DNA from 4 places in the Sinorhizobium sp. genome. Region 4 is predicted to be linked to each of the others. Evidence: predicted binding sites of a transcription regulator. Region 4 holds the regulator's gene; each other region holds the start of a gene.
The links. The regulator HrcA, encoded in region 4, represses chaperone genes, less so after heat shock. The targets are predictions, from matches to a motif close to GTTAGCACTCNCNNNNNGNGAGTGCTAAC.

Region 1: a site for HrcA is predicted at 2,510-2,538, ahead of groES (co-chaperone GroES). Genes of this name have one in related genera too.
Region 2: a site for HrcA is predicted at 2,405-2,433, ahead of groES (co-chaperone GroES). Genes of this name have one in related genera too.
Region 3: a site for HrcA is predicted at 1,765-1,793, ahead of AC5J09_RS03440 (co-chaperone GroES). Genes of this name have one in related genera too.

The regions. Positions count from the first base shown of each region.
Region 1 covers NZ_JCACWC010000003.1:845,914-850,124, reverse strand. Annotated here, with positions in the region: gene ileS (isoleucine--tRNA ligase) at 1-16, opposite strand, end outside; gene AC5J09_RS16110 (bifunctional riboflavin kinase/FAD synthetase) at 300-1,283, opposite strand; gene AC5J09_RS16105 (TIGR01459 family HAD-type hydrolase) at 1,297-2,145, opposite strand; gene AC5J09_RS16100 (hypothetical protein) at 2,209-2,349, opposite strand; gene groES (co-chaperone GroES) at 2,596-2,892, shown strand; gene groL (chaperonin GroEL) at 2,968-4,211, shown strand, end outside.
Region 2 covers NZ_JCACWC010000002.1:532,227-536,437, forward strand. Annotated here, with positions in the region: gene AC5J09_RS07095 (oxidoreductase) at 1-1,769, shown strand, start outside; gene AC5J09_RS07100 (usg protein) at 2,029-2,301, opposite strand; gene groES (co-chaperone GroES) at 2,582-2,896, shown strand; gene groL (chaperonin GroEL) at 2,943-4,211, shown strand, end outside.
Region 3 covers NZ_JCACWC010000001.1:698,693-702,903, reverse strand. Annotated here, with positions in the region: gene groL (chaperonin GroEL) at 1-1,345, opposite strand, end outside; gene AC5J09_RS03440 (co-chaperone GroES) at 1,394-1,711, opposite strand; gene AC5J09_RS03435 (cold-shock protein) at 2,250-2,459, shown strand; gene AC5J09_RS03430 (DUF6481 family protein) at 2,589-2,969, shown strand; gene AC5J09_RS03425 (fatty acid desaturase) at 3,056-4,126, shown strand; gene AC5J09_RS03420 (hypothetical protein) at 4,123-4,211, shown strand, end outside.
Region 4 covers NZ_JCACWC010000003.1:412,071-416,281, reverse strand. Annotated here, with positions in the region: gene ptsN (PTS IIA-like nitrogen regulatory protein PtsN) at 1-175, shown strand, start outside; gene grpE (nucleotide exchange factor GrpE) at 297-923, opposite strand; gene hrcA (heat-inducible transcriptional repressor HrcA) at 1,082-2,161, opposite strand; gene rph (ribonuclease PH) at 2,419-3,138, shown strand; gene AC5J09_RS14035 (VOC family protein) at 3,261-3,674, shown strand; gene rdgB (RdgB/HAM1 family non-canonical purine NTP pyrophosphatase) at 3,705-4,211, shown strand, end outside.

The sequences.
Region 1 (4,211 bases), 430 kb from region 4:
CAGCGGTCTCGGTCATGGTTTTCGCATTCGTCTTTTCCGCGCGGGGCAGTCACGCAGGCGGAAGGGTTCGGTAATCTCGAAGATGATGGGGGCGTTGAAACGCCGAAATCCCGGACCTTCCGGCGCAGCCTAGAGCGCGCGGAAAGCCGGGCCAATAATTCGCTGATCGACGATCACTCGATGGAACCGGGTCATTATGGCCGGTTCTTTAAGGCGTTTTCCGCCTTTTGAAAAGGGTCCGCCGGCCGCACATGTCCGAAATCTTTGACGCATCGGGTGGCGTAAGGCCCTGCCGCCGCTCAGGCGAAATTGAGCCTGCGGTCGATCTCGCTCAGGGGCTGAACGCCCGCAAGCAGCGCGCGCGCCTCGCTCTCGTCCTTGCGCATCTGGACCATCAATGGCTCCAGACCGTCGAACTTGAGTTCGTCTCGCAACCGGCCGAAGAAGGATACGGCGCAGATCTCGCCGTAGAGATCCGCGGAGAAATCGAAAACGAAGGTCTCCAGCAAGGCTTCGCCGTCGCTGTCGACGGTCGGGCGACGGCCGAAGCTTGCGACACCGTCATGGAGCGACCCGTCCGCCCTCCGGAAACGCACCGCATAGATGCCGCTTTTCAGCTCCGCCTCGGGCGGCAGGCGCATGTTCGCGGTCGGATAGCCGAGCGTGCGGCCGAGCTTCTTGCCGTCGATGACTTCGGCTTCGACCGTATAGCGATAGCCAAGCAGCCCGGCCGCGTGCGAAACGTCGCCCTCGGCCAGCAGGGAGCGGATGAAACTCGAGGAAATGACGGCGGCGTTTTCGTCGCGGAATGCATCCACAAGCGTCACGCCGAATCCCTCGCGCTCCCCGGCCGCCATCAGGAAGGCCGGCCCGCCTTCCCGCCCCTTGCCGAAATGGAAATCGAAACCGGTGACGACATGGGAGGCGTGCAGCCATTCGCGCAGGATGCTATGAATGAAGTCGGAGGCCGAAAGCTCCGAAAAGCTCCGGTCGAAAGGATATTCGATGACGGCACCGAATCCCATTCCCTCGAGTATGCGGGCTTTCAGCGGTGCCGGGGTGAGGCGGAACACCGGCGCGTCGGGCCGGAATACGGTACGCGGATGCGGCTCGAAGGTGAGCACGAGCGCCGGAACGGCCCGCTTCACCGCCTCCTCCAGCGCGCGGTTCAGCACCGACTGATGGCCGCGATGCACGCCGTCGAAATTGCCGATCGCGACCACACCGCCGCGAAGATGTTCGGGCAGCGGATCGCGGGTCTCGTTGCGGTGAAAAACGGTCATGCCGATCGTCCCGTCATGCCAGCCGCGGCATCCACCATTTCGGCTGCGCCCCATTCTGCCTCAGGAAGGCCATGAGCCTCGCTTCGTCGGTGCGGCTTTCGTGCATGTATTCCTGCGCATGGATGCCCGCGCTGATGTAGAGCAGGTCGAAGCCGGCATCCTGCGCACCCTTGACGTCGGTCGGCATCCCGTCACCGATGGCGATGACGCGCGAAAGATCGAAATTACCCCTGGCGGACTTGGCCTGCGCGAGAGCGGCCTGATAGATCGCGATATAGGGCTTGCCGGCAATGCGGGCCTCGCCGCCGAGCTCTTCATAGAGTTTGGCGATGGCACCGGCACAGGGGATGAGCCTATGCCCGCGCTCCACGACAAGATCGGGGTTGGCGCAGATGAACGGTATTTTCCGCTTGGCGAGCCCCGTCAGCGTCGCGCGGTAGTGCTCGGGCGTCTCGGTCTCGTCGTCGTAGAAGCCGGCGCAGACGATCGTCTCGGCCTCGTCGGCGGATACGATCTCGGTGCCGAGCCCTTCGAGCAGCGGCAGATCCCGGTCGGCTCCGATGAAGAAGATGCGTTTGTCGGCCGCCGCAATCAGCGCCTGCGTCACGTCGCCGGAGGTCACGATACGGTCATAGGCTTCGTCAGGGACGCCGAGGCCGCGGATTTGCACCGTAACGCCCGGATGCGGCCGGGGTGAATTGGTGATGAGAACGACGGTCAGCCCCTGGGCGCGCGCCTCGGCCAGCGCTTCGCAGGCGGATGCAAAGGCTTGAATGCCGTTGTGAAGCACGCCCCAGACGTCGCAAAGGACCACGTCGTAACGACCGGCGATTTCCCGAAAACTGTTGATCCTGACGGCCATGCTGGCTTCCTGCAAACTCGGCTTTCCGGCTGACATCGCAAGGAAGGGGCAAGAATACAAGCCTCACGCCGAGAAAAACGCGGCACTTCCCAAGGATTTTAAAGCAATTCCAGGAAGCGGCGCGTCGAAGCTCAGGTCGGTTTTGCCGGCACGCATGGCGATGCGCTTGAATTCCTCGCGTGGCGACTGCGCGGTCTCCGGCATGTTCCTTTGGCAGGAAACGGATCCTGCAGTCTCGCCTCTTACAGGATGAGATAATCAAACAAGCCGCGGCGGGGGCCCGGCGCTGTCAACGATCGCGGCCGGCAAAAAATCTCGGAACCGATCCTTGACTCATTTCACGGCCACCCTTATCTCGGCTGGCGCTAGCACTCACTTGATAAGAGTGCTAACACCCATCCGGCGGGTCCATTCGCGACCCGCAGTGTCATTTGATCGAGGGATTAGACAATGGCAAGCACCAATTTCCGTCCGCTGCACGACCGCGTTGTCGTCCGCCGCGTCGAGTCTGAAGAAAAGACCAAGGGCGGCATCATCATTCCGGACACCGCTAAGGAAAAGCCGCAGGAAGGCGAGATCGTGGCTGTCGGTTCGGGTGCCCGCGACGAAAGCGGCAAGGTTGTTCCGCTCGACGTCAAGGCCGGCGACCGCATTCTGTTCGGCAAGTGGTCCGGCACCGAAGTCAAGATCGACGGCGAAGACCTTCTGATCATGAAGGAAGCCGACATCATGGGCGTCATCGGCTGATCGGCCGGCACCCCTTCAAATTCCGTAATTTGAAACCGGACCAGTTCCGGAGTTTCGAAACCAGGAGCTTTCAAAATGGCAGCTAAAGAAGTCAAGTTCGGCCGCAGCGCGCGCGAAAAGATGCTGCGCGGCGTCGACATCCTCGCCGACGCAGTCAAGGTGACGCTCGGCCCGAAGGGCCGCAATGTCGTTATCGACAAGTCGTTCGGCGCGCCGCGCATCACCAAGGACGGCGTTTCGGTCGCCAAGGAGATCGAACTCGAAGACAAGTTCGAGAACATGGGCGCCCAGATGGTCCGCGAAGTCGCTTCGAAGACCAACGACATCGCCGGTGACGGCACGACGACTGCAACCGTTCTCGCCCAGGCGATCGTTCGCGAAGGCGCGAAGGCCGTTGCCGCCGGCATGAACCCGATGGACCTGAAGCGCGGTATCGACCTGGCTGTCGCCGAAGTCGTCAAGGACCTGCTCGCCAAGGCCAAGAAGATCAACACCTCGGACGAAGTCGCCCAGGTCGGCACGATCTCGGCAAACGGCGAAAAGCAGATCGGTCTCGACATTGCCGAAGCGATGCAGAAGGTCGGCAACGAAGGCGTCATCACGGTTGAAGAAGCCAAGACTGCCGAAACCGAGCTCGAAGTCGTCGAAGGCATGCAGTTCGACCGCGGCTACCTGTCGCCCTACTTCGTCACCAACCCGGAAAAGATGGTCGCCGACCTGGAAGACGCTTTCATTCTCCTGCACGAGAAGAAGCTCTCCAACCTGCAGGCGATGCTCCCGGTTCTCGAAGCCGTCGTTCAGACCGGCAAGCCGCTCCTCATCATCGCTGAAGACGTCGAAGGCGAAGCACTCGCAACGCTCGTCGTCAACAAGCTGCGTGGCGGCCTGAAGATCGCTGCCGTCAAGGCCCCGGGCTTCGGCGACCGCCGCAAGGCCATGCTCGAAGACATCGCCATCCTGACGGGCGGCACGGTGATCTCGGAAGACCTCGGCATCAAGCTCGAAAGCGTCACGCTCGACATGCTCGGCCGCGCGAAGAAGGTTTCGATCACCAAGGAAAACACGACGATCGTCGACGGTGCCGGCCAGAAGTCCGACATCGAAGGCCGCGTCGCTCAGATCAAGGCCCAGATCGAAGAAACCACCTCCGACTACGACCGTGAGAAGCTGCAGGAGCGCCTTGCCAAGCTCGCCGGCGGCGTCGCCGTCATCCGCGTCGGCGGTGCGACGGAAGTCGAAGTGAAGGAAAAGAAGGACCGCATCGACGACGCCCTCAACGCGACGCGCGCTGCAGTTCAGGAAGGCATCGTACCGGGCGG
Region 2 (4,211 bases), on a different contig from region 4:
ACGCCGTGCACGAGGAGGGGGCGGCGATCATGATCCAGCTCACTCATCTCGGCCGGCGCACGCGGTGGGACAAGGGAGACTGGCTCCCGGTCGTCGCTCCCTCGCATCATCGCGAAGCGGCGCATCGCGCCTTTCCCAAGAAGATCGAAGACTGGGACATCGACAGGATAATCAAGGATTTTGCCGATGCGGCCGAGCGCATGAAGGCCGGCGGCATGGACGGCGTCGAGCTCGAGGCCTACGGTCACCTCATCGACCAGTTCGCCTCGCCATTGACGAACGAACTCGATGGTCCTTACGGCGGCTCGCTCGACAACCGCATGCGCTTCTGTTTCGACGTTCTGAAGGCGATCCGGGCACGTGTCGGAGACGAGTTCATCCTGGGCGTGCGATACACGGCCGATGAATGCCTTCCCGGGGGGACGGACAAGGCGGAAGGTCTTGAGATCTCGAAACGTCTCAAGGGAAGCGGACTTATCGACTACCTGAACATCATTCGCGGCCATATCGATACCGACCCAGGACTGACGGATGTGATCCCTATTCAGGGCATGGCCAATTCGCCGCATCTGGACTTCGCCGGCGAGATCCGCGCAGCGACGAATTTCCCGACCTTCCATGCGGCGAAGATCCCCGACGTCGCGACCGCGCGCCATGCGATTGCGTCCGGCAAGGTCGACATGGTCGGGATGACCCGCGCCCACATGACCGACCCGCACATCGTCCGTAAGATCATCGAGAAGCGGGAGGACGACATTCGCCCCTGCGTAGGCGCGAACTACTGTCTGGACCGCATCTACCAGGGGGGCGCCGCCTATTGCATCCACAATGCTGCGACCGGACGCGAGCTGACGATGCCGCACAGCATCGCGAAGGCATACTGTCGCAGGAAAGTGGTCATCGTCGGGACCGGACCGGCCGGTCTCGAGGCGGCACGCGTGGCGGGGGAGCGTGGCCACGAGGTGGTTGTGTTCGAGGCGGCAAAAGATCCCGGCGGCCAGGTCCGCCTGACTGCGCAAAGCCCGCGCCGGCGGGAAATGATCAGCATCATCGACTGGCGCATGAGCCAGTGCGAAAAGCTGGGCGTCACCTTCCATTTCAATACATGGGCGGAAGCGGAGGCTATTCAGGCGGAAAATCCTGACGTCGTCATCATCGCCACCGGCGGGCTTCCGCATACGGAGGTGCTGTCGAGGGGCAACGAGCTGGTCGTGTCGGCGTGGGACATTATTTCCGGCGATGTGAAGCCGGGCACCAACGTCCTGATTTTCGATGACGCCGGCGACCACGCCGCTCTGCAGGCCGCCGAATTTCTCGCCAATGCCGGCGCAAGAGTGGAGATCATGACGCCCGACCGCTCCTTCGCGCCGGAGGTCATGGCGATGAACCTCGTGCCTTACATGCGTTCCCTGCAGAAGCTCGATGTGACCTTTACCGTCACCTACCGTCTGGAAGCGGTCGAAAAGAGCGGCAATCAACTGGTCGCCCATGTCGGCAGCGACTACGGGGGTATCTCCAAACAGCGGACCTTCGACCAGGTGGTCGTCAATCACGGAACCATCCCGCTCGACGATCTGTACTTCGAGCTGAAGCCCTCCTCCAGCAATCTGGGCGAGATCGCGCACGACCAGCTGATCGCCGGGGAACCGCAATCGGTCGTCCGCAACGCGGAGGGCAAGTTCCAGCTCTTCCGGATCGGCGATGCGGTCGCGGCGCGCAACACCCACGCCGCGATCTACGACGCCCTCCGCCTTCTCAAGGATATCTGACGCCAGGCAGATCCACCGGCGTGTTCGCACCTTGAGGCGGGGACTGGAATCTCTCCCTTGCCTCATCTGTGCTCGTCACAGGGATGAGAGCAGCGCCGCGTCCGCGGCGCGGGAAGCGTTCTTTCAGCCCAAGGACTTTGGTCTGGCTGGATTCCTGTGACAAGCACAGGAATGAGGAAACCAAACAAGCCGCGGCGGCTGTTCCAAATCTCAATAGGCCTTGGCGCGGGAGACGCAAGTGCCCTTTCAACGCCGGAAATCAGTGAATGTTGAATTCGCCATCCACCTGCCGCCACTCGTTCGGCCCGATCAACCGTTTGTGGGTGAACCGCACGGAGTGGAGCGGCCCGTCCAGATTGGTCTGCCAGAAATCGAGGAACTTTCGCATCTGGGGAAATTCCGGTGCGACGTCGTAATCCTGCCAGACATAGGTCTGCAGGACGGATTCGAAGTCGGGAATGCGGTAGAGGATATGCGCGGTCGTGAGACCGTAACCGTTGAGCTGGCGCTCGAGATCCGATGAAAATCGCATACTTCATCTCCGTTACATATCATTCGCCGGCTCCCCGCTGATCCTGCGAGGCCCCCGGCATGACCTTAACGTCACAACGAAAATTCAGGTTCCTTTCCAGTCTGTTAGCAGCCGCGTCGAAGCGCTGCTGATTTTTTTGCGGGGACCTCTTGAAATCCATTTTTTGCCCAACCAGATCAACCCGCGCGAAGTGCTCGAACGAGGCTTCGCACCCGTCCGGATTGGTCATCCGGTCCGGGATGGGGAACAAGATCATCAATGTTTGTCCATGGAGGAAAACATGGCGTTTCGACCGCTTCATGATCGTATTCTCGTCCGCCGCGTCGAGTCCGAAGAGAAGACCAAAGGCGGCATCATTATCCCCGACACTGCCAAGGAAAAGCCCCAGGAAGGCGAAGTCATCGCTGTAGGTCCTGGCGCGCGCAGCGAACAGGGTCAGATCCAGCCGCTCGACGTCAAGGTGGGCGATCGCATCCTGTTCGGCAAGTGGTCCGGCACCGAGATCAAGATAGATGGCGAAGATCTGCTGATCATGAAGGAAAGCGATGTCATGGGAATCATCGAGGCCCAGGCCGCCGAGAAGATAGCCGCCTGAAAATGCGAAGATACAGTCAACAAGCTGCCTTTTGAGGAGTGAAGAAATGGCTGCGAAGGAAGTCAAATTTCAGACCGACGCACGCGAGCGCATGCTGCGTGGTGTCGATGTGCTGGCCAATGCCGTAAAGGTAACCCTCGGCCCGAAGGGCCGTAACGTCGTCATCGACAAGTCGTTCGGTGCACCGCGGATCACCAAGGACGGCGTCTCCGTCGCCAAGGAAATCGAACTCGAGGACAAGTTCGAGAATATGGGCGCGCAGATGCTGCGCGAAGTCGCGTCCAAGACCAACGACCTTGCCGGGGACGGAACGACGACCGCGACCGTGCTCGCACAGGCAATCGTCCGGGAAGGTGCCAAGGCCGTCGCCTCCGGCATGAACCCGATGGACCTGAAGCGCGGCATCGATCTCGCAGTCGATGCGGTCGTGAAGGAATTGAAGAACAACGCCAGGAAGATCTCCAAGAATTCCGAGATCGCCCAGGTCGGCACCATTTCCGCGAATGGCGACACTGAGATCGGACGCTATCTTGCCGAGGCCATGGAGAAGGTCGGCAATGAAGGGGTGATCACGGTCGAGGAGGCCAAGACGGCCGAGACTGAACTCGAGGTCGTCGAGGGCATGCAGTTCGACCGCGGCTATCTCTCGCCCTATTTCATTACCAATCAGGACAAGATGCGCGTGGAACTGGAGGACCCCTATATCCTCATCCACGAAAAGAAGCTTTCGAACCTGCAGGCCATGCTGCCGGTGCTCGAAGCCGTCGTACAGTCCGGCAAACCGCTCCTCATCATCGCCGAGGATGTGGAAGGCGAGGCGCTCGCCACCCTCGTGGTCAACAAGCTGCGCGGCGGCCTCAAGGTTGCGGCCGTCAAGGCGCCCGGCTTCGGCGACCGCCGCAAGGCCATGCTGGAAGACATCGCCATCCTGACCGGCGGCACCGTCGTCTCGGAAGACCTCGGCATTAAGCTTGAAAGCGTCACGCTAAACATGCTCGGCCGGGCCAAGAAAGTCTCGATCGAAAAGGAGAACACCACCATCGTCGACGGTGCGGGTTCGAAGGCCGAGATCGAGGGCCGTACCACGCAGATCCGCGCCCAGATCGAGGAAACGACCTCCGACTACGATCGCGAGAAGCTGCAGGAGCGCCTTGCCAAGCTCGCCGGCGGCGTCGCGGTGATCCGCGTAGGCGGCTCTACCGAAGTCGAGGTGAAGGAAAAGAAGGACCGCGTCGACGACGCCTTGCATGCGACGCGGGCGGCAGTCGAGGAAGGGATCCTGCCCGGCGGTGGCGTCGCATTGCTGCGGGCGGTC
Region 3 (4,211 bases), on a different contig from region 4:
CTTCCAGTGCCCGGCGCACGATCGAGATGCCTGCCGCTACGTCGGCGTTCTCGTCGGTGAGACCGACAAGAGCCGATTTTGCCCGTAGTAGCGCCACTCCGCCGCCGGGAACGATGCCTTCCTCGACCGCCGCGCGCGTAGCGTTCAGGGCATCGTCGATGCGATCCTTCTTTTCCTTCACTTCAAGCTCGGTCGCGCCGCCGACGCGAATGACCGCGACGCCGCCGGCGAGTTTCGCCAGCCGCTCCTGCAGCTTTTCCTTTTCGTAGTCGGACGCCGTCTCCTCGATCTGCGCCTTGATCTGGCTGACGCGCGCCTGGATGGAGGCTTTGTCGCCGGAGCCGTCAATGATTGTGGTCGTGTCCTTCTCGATCAGCACCCGCCTGGCGCGGCCAAGCATATCCAGCGTAACGTTCTCAAGCTTGATACCCAGATCCTCGGAGATCGTCTGGCCGTCCGTCAGGATGGCAATGTCTTCCAGCATGGCCTTGCGGCGGTCGCCGAAGCCGGGAGCCTTGACGGCCGCAATCTTCAGGCCACCTCGCAGCCTGTTGACGACGAGCGTCGCCAGCACTTCGCCTTCGACGTCTTCGGAGATGATCAGCAACGGTTTCCCGGTCTGCACCGCGGCCTCAAGGATCGGCAGGATAGCCTGCAGACTGCCGAGCTTCTTCTCGTGGATGAGGATATAGGGATCCTCCAGTTCCACGCGCATCTTCTCGGCGTTGGTCACGAAATACGGCGAGAGATAACCGCGATCGAACTGCATGCCCTCGACGACGTCGAGTTCGGTATCGGCCGTCCTGGCCTCTTCGACGGTAATGACCCCCTCGTTGCCCACCTTCTCCATCGCCCTTGCGATCATTTCGCCGACGCTGGCGTCGCCATTGGCGGCAATCGTGCCGACCTGCGCGATCTCGCTCGACGAGATGACCTTCGTGGCGCGCACCTTGATTTCCGCGAGGACGGCGGCAACGCCAAGATCGATGCCGCGCTTTAGGTCCATTGGGTTCATGCCCACCGAAACCAGCTTAGCACCTTCGCGAAAGATGGACGCGGCGAGCACGGTGGCCGTCGTGGTGCCGTCGCCGGCAAGGTCATTGGTCTTTGAGGCTACCTCGCGCACCATCTGCGCACCCATATTCTCGAACTTGTCTTCAAGCTCGATTTCTTTGGCGACGGACACGCCGTCCTTGGTGATGCGTGGAGCGCCATAGGACTTGTCGATGACGACATTGCGGCCCTTCGGGCCGAGCGTCACCTTGACGGCATTGTTGAGCAATTCCACGCCGCGAAGCAGGCGATCGCGGGCGTCAGTGGAGAAGATGATTTGTTTGGCGGACATTGTCTTTGGCCTGTTCGGGCTTGAGATAAGGGATCGAAATTCGAGGGATCAGGCAGCATTGGCGGTTGCGACGGTATTTGCTGCGACGATGCCCATGATGTCGGATTCCTTCATGATCAGTAGGTCTTCGCCATCGATCTTGACCTCTGTTCCGGACCATTTACCGAACAGGATCGTGTCGCCGATCTTGACGTCGAGCGGGATCAGCTTTCCACTTTCGTCGCGGGAGCCGGGACCGACGGCGATCACTTGGCCCTCTTGGGGCTTTTCCTTGGCGGCGTCGGGGATGATGATCCCGCCCTTGGATTTGATGTTACGTTCGGCGCGTCGGATGACGACGCGGTCGAGGAGCGGGCGAAATGTCATGGGATTCTTTCTGCGACCGGCGTATAGGGCGGCTGCAACTCCTAAATAGCATCGACGGCAATCGATTAATAGGAGTGCCAAGAAATATTATTCGAAGCTGAATATGACCTGAAATCGGTGTCTGCAATTACGCGAATTGTTTTCCGGGAGAAATGGAATTAATATTTTGAAATACCTAAATTACCCTTTTCCGCGGCAAGATAGTATTCAGGATGACTAGGAGACTGTGCGTTCGTTAGTTAAAAACACTTCGAGGCGTACCGGTGTACTCAGCTCATTTGGCCTAGCGGCGGGTGCACCGGTATGGAAAGAAACGCGACCACCTAGAGTTATCTACCAAAGGTTGTCTTCGATTTTTCTGAAAACAAAAGGTTGACGCGGTCGCCGCTCTCGTCTATGAGAGGACATCGATACTTTGTTTGCCGATATTTGTTTTGCTGCGCTGTGCGCGTCTCTTGACGAACTTCCCTCTCTCAAAAGTCGAAACCCCGCTGTGCGTCGCCCAGCGGTGATCTATGTTGCTAAGAAAGGGTTCGTTATGACCACTGGCACAGTTAAATGGTTCAATTCCACCAAGGGCTTCGGCTTCATTCAGCCCGACGACGGCAGCGCCGATGTGTTCGTTCACATCTCTGCTGTTGAACGCGCGGGCATGAATTCGATCGTCGAAGGTCAGAAGCTCGGCTTCGAGCTCGAGCGCGACAACAAGTCGGGCAAGATGTCCGCAGGCCAGCTCCGCGCTGCCTAATGCTTTTTCGCCGCTGATGACCACGGATGTACTGGCATCGCGGCAAGAGGTTCGAAGAGGCCAGGCGAATGTCTGGCCTTTTTCCGTTGAGGCGGTCTTCGCGACCAAACGATATCAAAGGAACAACGATTGAGACACCCGAACGACAACGGCTTTGCCGAACGACGCAATGCCGCGGCAGATGCAAAGCGCCAGCTTCTGACAAAATTTGCATCCGCTCCCAAACCGACCGACCCTGAAATGCAGGAAAAACTGGCTGCGCGCGAAGCGGCCAACCGTGCCAGGGAGGCCCGCCGCGCGGAGCGCGAAGCGCTGAAGACAGCCGAGAACGAGCGAATCCTGGCAGAAGCCGCTGCGTTGGCCGCGGCTGCCGAGGCCGAGCAAAGGGCTGAAGCCGAAGCCCGCCAGGCAGAAATTGCCGATCGGGTCTCGCGCGTCGTCGCCGACGAAGCGGCCCGCAAGGCCGAACGCGACCGCCGCTATGCGGCCCGCAAAGCCCGCCGGGCGTAACACTTCAACACCTGCTCCCGTTCCACGGGCGCAGCCCATTGCCCTGGCAGATGATCACGGGGCGAGCGAAAAACGGACCGGTTATAATGAGCGCACATGTCTATCCACCCGCTTCACTTGTTGAGGACAATGCTGGAGCGTGGTTGAAGACGCTGGCGAAATACCGGCAGCCCCGTCTGGGGCGTAGCGCCTTCGAACTGTTCGTCACTCTCGTTCCTTTCGCCATCTTCTGGGCAGCGGCCTGCTTTTCCCTGGCCAACGGCTTCTGGCCTGGGCTGATCGCGATCCTTCCTGCCAGCGCCTTCCTGCTCAGATTGTTCATGATCCAGCACGATTGCGGCCACGGATCGTTTTTCGCCCGTCGGGGGCTCGATGACTGGACCGGCCGCGTGCTCGGGGTCCTGACCTTGACCCCTTATGACTATTGGCGGCGTGCACACGCCGCCCATCATGCGACTGCGGGCAATCTCGACCAACGCGGGGTTGGTGACATCACCACGCTGACCATTGCCGAGTACCGAGCCCTTTCGCCGACGAAGCGCCTCGGCTACCGGCTGTACCGGCACCCGCTCGTCATGTTCGGCATCGGGCCGGCCTGGCTCTTCCTGTTCAAGCAACGCCTGCCGTTCGGGATGATGAACTCGGGTGCTCTGCCTTGGATTTCGACCATGGGGACGAATCTTGCGATCGTTACGCTGGCCGGCTTGATGGTGTGGGCCGTCGGGTTGGGACCTTTTCTCCTGATCCATCTTCCGGTCGTGCTGCTCGCAGGTGCAGCCGGCGTTTGGCTCTTCTATGTGCAGCACCAGTTCGAGGAGACTCACTGGTCGGCGGGCGAGGATTGGCGGTTTCCTCAGGCGGCGCTGCATGGCGCCTCGCATTACGATCTTCCGCCGGTGCTGCGGTGGCTCACCGGCAATATAGGCATTCATCACGTGCACCACCTGTCCAGCCGGATCCCCTATTACCGTCTGCCGGAGGTACTGCGTGACCATCCGCAACTTGCCGGCATCGGACGGATCACCTTGTGGGACAGCCTCAAATGCGTCCGGCTCGTGCTCTGGGACGACCGGCGCCGGAGGCTGGTTTCATTCCGCGACGCCGCAGGGTCGCTGCGCCGCTCCCTTACCGAAGATGTACGAAAGACGACGACATGATTGAATTGACGCCAACGCAGATCCGGGGCCTTAAGCTTGCCAAGGACGGTGACGTGCATCCCCAGGGTGGGAAGAGGTGGACGCA
Region 4 (4,211 bases):
CCTCGTCTTTCTGCTGCTTGCACCGGAAGGTGCCGGCGCCGACCACCTCAAGGCGCTCTCGCGCATCGCCCGCGTGCTGCGCGACCACGACATGGTGTCGCGTATCCGAGCGAGCGACTCGGCAAGCGCGATCTACACGCTGCTTAGCGACGACACGACCTCGCACGCTGCCTGAATATCTTCTGCCTGCTGCCCTGCCGAAGCCGGTTGGAAGAGGATGCGATATTTCGAACAATGACGAAGGGCCGCGCACCTTGCAGAGTGCGCGGCCCTTCGCAAATCGCATTCATGCGCCGTCAGGCAGCAGGCGTCTCGCTTTCAGAGGACGCGGCTTTCGGGCCGCCCTTGGCAACACCGACCATTGCCGGGCGCAGAACGCGTTCGCCGATCGTGTATCCCGCCTGGACCACCTGGACGACCGTGTTGTTCGGGACCTCGGTGTTCGGGACCTCGAACATGGCCTGGTGGAAATTCGGATCGAACTTCTGGCCGGTGGGGTCCAGCTGCTTCACGCCGTGACGCTCGAGCGCCGCGAGCATCGACCGTTCGGTCATCTCCACGCCCTCGATGAGTGCTTTCAGGCCGGCATCGCCCGCCTCTCTGGCGTCGGCCGGAATCGCATCCAGCGCGCGGCGCAGGTTGTCGGAGACCGCCAGCATGTCGCGCGCGAAGCCCGCGACGGAATAGGACTTCGCGTCCTTCACGTCACGTTCGGTGCGCCGGCGCAGGTTGTCCATCTCCGCAGCGAGGCGAAGATATTTGTCGCGCAGTTCCGCACTCTCGGCCCTGGCAAGCTCAAGCGGATCCGGCGCGGTCGTGGAAGCATCCGCCTCCGGCTTCTCCGCGGCTTGCGGCTCAGCGGCTGTTTCGAATTCTTCAGGCGCCGCGGCCTCGGGTCCGTTCTTGTTCGTTTCGTCGGTCATGACGTTCTCCGAATTTCTGTCTTTTGCTCTGTTCGGCATCATCAAACCAGCGGAAGTCGCTTTGCTTGAACGTTCTGTTGCCTGGATTTGAAGCCCGATATCGATGTTTGGGCCCGAAAAATCAAGGGTCGATTGCTTCATCGATCAAAAGGATTCGCTCAGCGCGACAGCCGCGACATGAGCTGCGCGGTGTAATCGACCATGGGAACGATGCGGGAATAGTTGAGTCGGGTCGGCCCGATGACACCGACCGCGCCGACGATGCGGTCGTCGCTGTCGCGATAAGGAGCGACGATCAACGAGGATCCGGAGAGTGAAAACAGCTTGTTTTCGGAACCGATGAAGATGCGCACGCCCGGGCCGCTCTCGGCGAGGTTGAGGATCTCGATCAGGCTATCCTTCTTTTCGAGGTCATCGAAGAGCATGCGCAGCCGCTCAATGTCGTCCGTCCCTTCCAATCCTTCGAGCAGATTGGCGCGGCCCCTGACGATCAGCCGCGCCGGCTGGCCGTCGCCCTCGCTTCCGGACCAGATCGCCAGCCCGCGCTCGACCAGGTCCTGCGAGAGCGCGTCGAGCTCGCCGCGCACCGTCTCCTTGACCTTTTCCAGTTGCGTCCGCAATTCGGGGATCGTCTGACCGGCAAGGTGAGCGTTGACGAAGTTCGCCGCTTCGGTGAGCTGGGCGCTGGTGATCCCGGCCGGCAGCTCGATGATCCGATTCTCCACCTGATCGTGCTCGCCGACAAGCACCGCCAGTGCCTTGGTCGGCGCCAGCCGGATAAACTCGACATGCTTGAGAACGGGATCGCTCTTGGTGGTGATGACGAGACCTGCGCCGCGCGACATGCCGGACAGCATCTGGCTCGCCTCGGTAAGAAGGTTTTCGACCGACCGGTCGCGATTTCCCGGGTGAACCTGCCTTTCGATCGAGGCGCGTTCCTCCGGCGAGAGATTGCCCACCTGCATGAAGGCGTCCACGAAGAAGCGCAGGCCCAGCTGCGTCGGAAGCCGGCCGGCGCTGACATGGGGGGAATAGATCAGGCCCAGATCTTCGAGGTCGCTCATCACGTTGCGAACCGAGGCCGGCGACAGCGACACCGGCAACAGCCGAGAGAGATTGCGCGAGCCCAGCGGCTCCCCGCTTTCCAGATAGCTCTCGACAATGCGGCGGAAGATCTCGCCGGAGCGCTCGTCCAGCGCCGATGCGATCCCCTTCGTTCCAGGGTTGCGCAGTACCATGTCACTCCGTGATCAGTATTCCGTGTTCGCAAAGAATATAGTGATCCGCACGGGGAATGGCAAAAGGGAAAAATCACTGCGAAGCTTCGACATCAAGCGGTTCCCTTTGCCCACGCCATGATCTAGAAGGCTCACGAAAGCGCCGCGTGTCTTCAGACGCGCAAAGGCCGCTGGAGCACTTTGAATTCTGCATGGTCTTGTCCTTGAACCGAACAGGACTCGAAGCAACATGCAGTCGGGATCGACAGGAGTTGACGATGCGGCCATCCGGTAGAAAAATCGACCAAATGCGCAAGGTCTCGTTCGAGCGCAATTTCTCCAAGCATGCGGAAGGATCCTGCCTGGTACGCTTCGGCGACACGCATGTTCTGTGCACCGCCAGCCTGGAGGAAAAAGTTCCGGCGTGGCTGCGCAACGGCGGCAAGGGCTGGATCACCGCGGAATACGGCATGCTGCCGCGTGCGACCGGCGAGCGCATGAGGCGCGAGGCGGCGACCGGCAAGCAGAGCGGCCGCACGCAGGAGATCCAGCGGCTGATCGGGCGGTCGCTCAGAGCCGTGGTCGATCTTCCGGCGCTCGGCGAACGTCAGATCTCGATCGACTGCGACGTGCTTCAGGCCGACGGCGGCACGCGCACTGCGTCGATCACCGGCGCCTGGATCGCCCTCCACGACTGTTTGAAGTGGATGGAAGCGCGCAACATGGTCAAGCTGGAGAAGGTCCTGAAAGATCATGTGGCCGCCATTTCCTGCGGCATCTTCGCCAATCAGCCGGTCATCGACCTCGATTATCTCGAAGACTCGGCTGCGGAGACGGACGCCAATTTCGTGATGACGGGCAGCGGCGGCCTGGTCGAGATCCAGGGAACGGCGGAAGGCAAGCCCTTCAGCGAAGAAGAATTCGCAAGCCTGATGCTGCTCGCCAAGAACGGCATTGCCGAACTCGTCGAAATGCAGAAGCAGGCGATAGCAGGCTAGACTGCTCTCTGCTGCACGGCAGCAGTGAGATGATCTGACGCTTCGACAATATGCACCTCCGGACGGAACACCGTCATGGCTTTTCCGGAAGTGCTCTGGATCACTTGAGAGGAACCGGTCCGGTGCCGACATTCGAAGGCATTCTGGAAACCGCGCTTTACGCGGACGATCTCGATCAGGCCGAGGCCTTCTACGGAACGGTCCTCGGCCTTGAAAGGATCACGCGCGCCGGCAGTCGCCATGTCTTCTTCCGCTGCGGCGAAGGCGTGTTGTTGATCTTCAACCCGGCGGAGACGGTGAGGCCGCCTGCACCGGGCGCACTTCCCGTGCCTCCGCACGGGACGAAGGGCAACGGGCACATGTGCTTCCGGGTCGCCGCGGAGGCGCTCGACGCCTGGAAGGCGAAACTGGAGGCAGCCGGGGTTGCGATCGAGGCGGATATCCGCTGGCCGAACGGCGCCCGCTCCTTCTATTTCCGCGATCCGGCCGGCAACAGCCTGGAATGCGCGGAAGCGGGCCTCTGGGCCAGGGATTGATTTCGGCAGAACCTGAACGGAACGGAACAGATGCGCAGACTGATCGACAAGACGCTCGTCGTCGCCAGCCATAATGCCGGCAAGATCCGTGAGATCCGCGACCTCATCGGGCCGCTCGGCTTCGAGGCGAAATCGGCAGCCGATCTCGATTTCGTCGAGCCGGAAGAGACCGGCACGACCTTCGAGGAGAACGCGACGATCAAGGCGCTCGCCTCGGCCAGGGCTTCCGGACTGCCGGCGCTTTCGGACGATTCCGGTCTTGCCATCGACGCGCTCGGCGGCGCCCCCGGCGTCTACACGGCCAACTGGGCCGAACGTGAGGACGGCAGCCGCGACTTCCAGATGGCCATGGAGAAGGTCGAAGAGGCGCTCCGCGACAAGGGTGCGGTGACGCCCGAAAGCCGTACCGCACGCTTCGTGTCCGTTCTCTGCCTTGCCTGGCCGGACGGGCATGTCGAGCTCTTTCGCGGCGAGGTCGAGGGTTATGTCGTCTGGCCGCCGCGCGGCACCAGCGGCTTTGGCTACGATCCGGTCTTC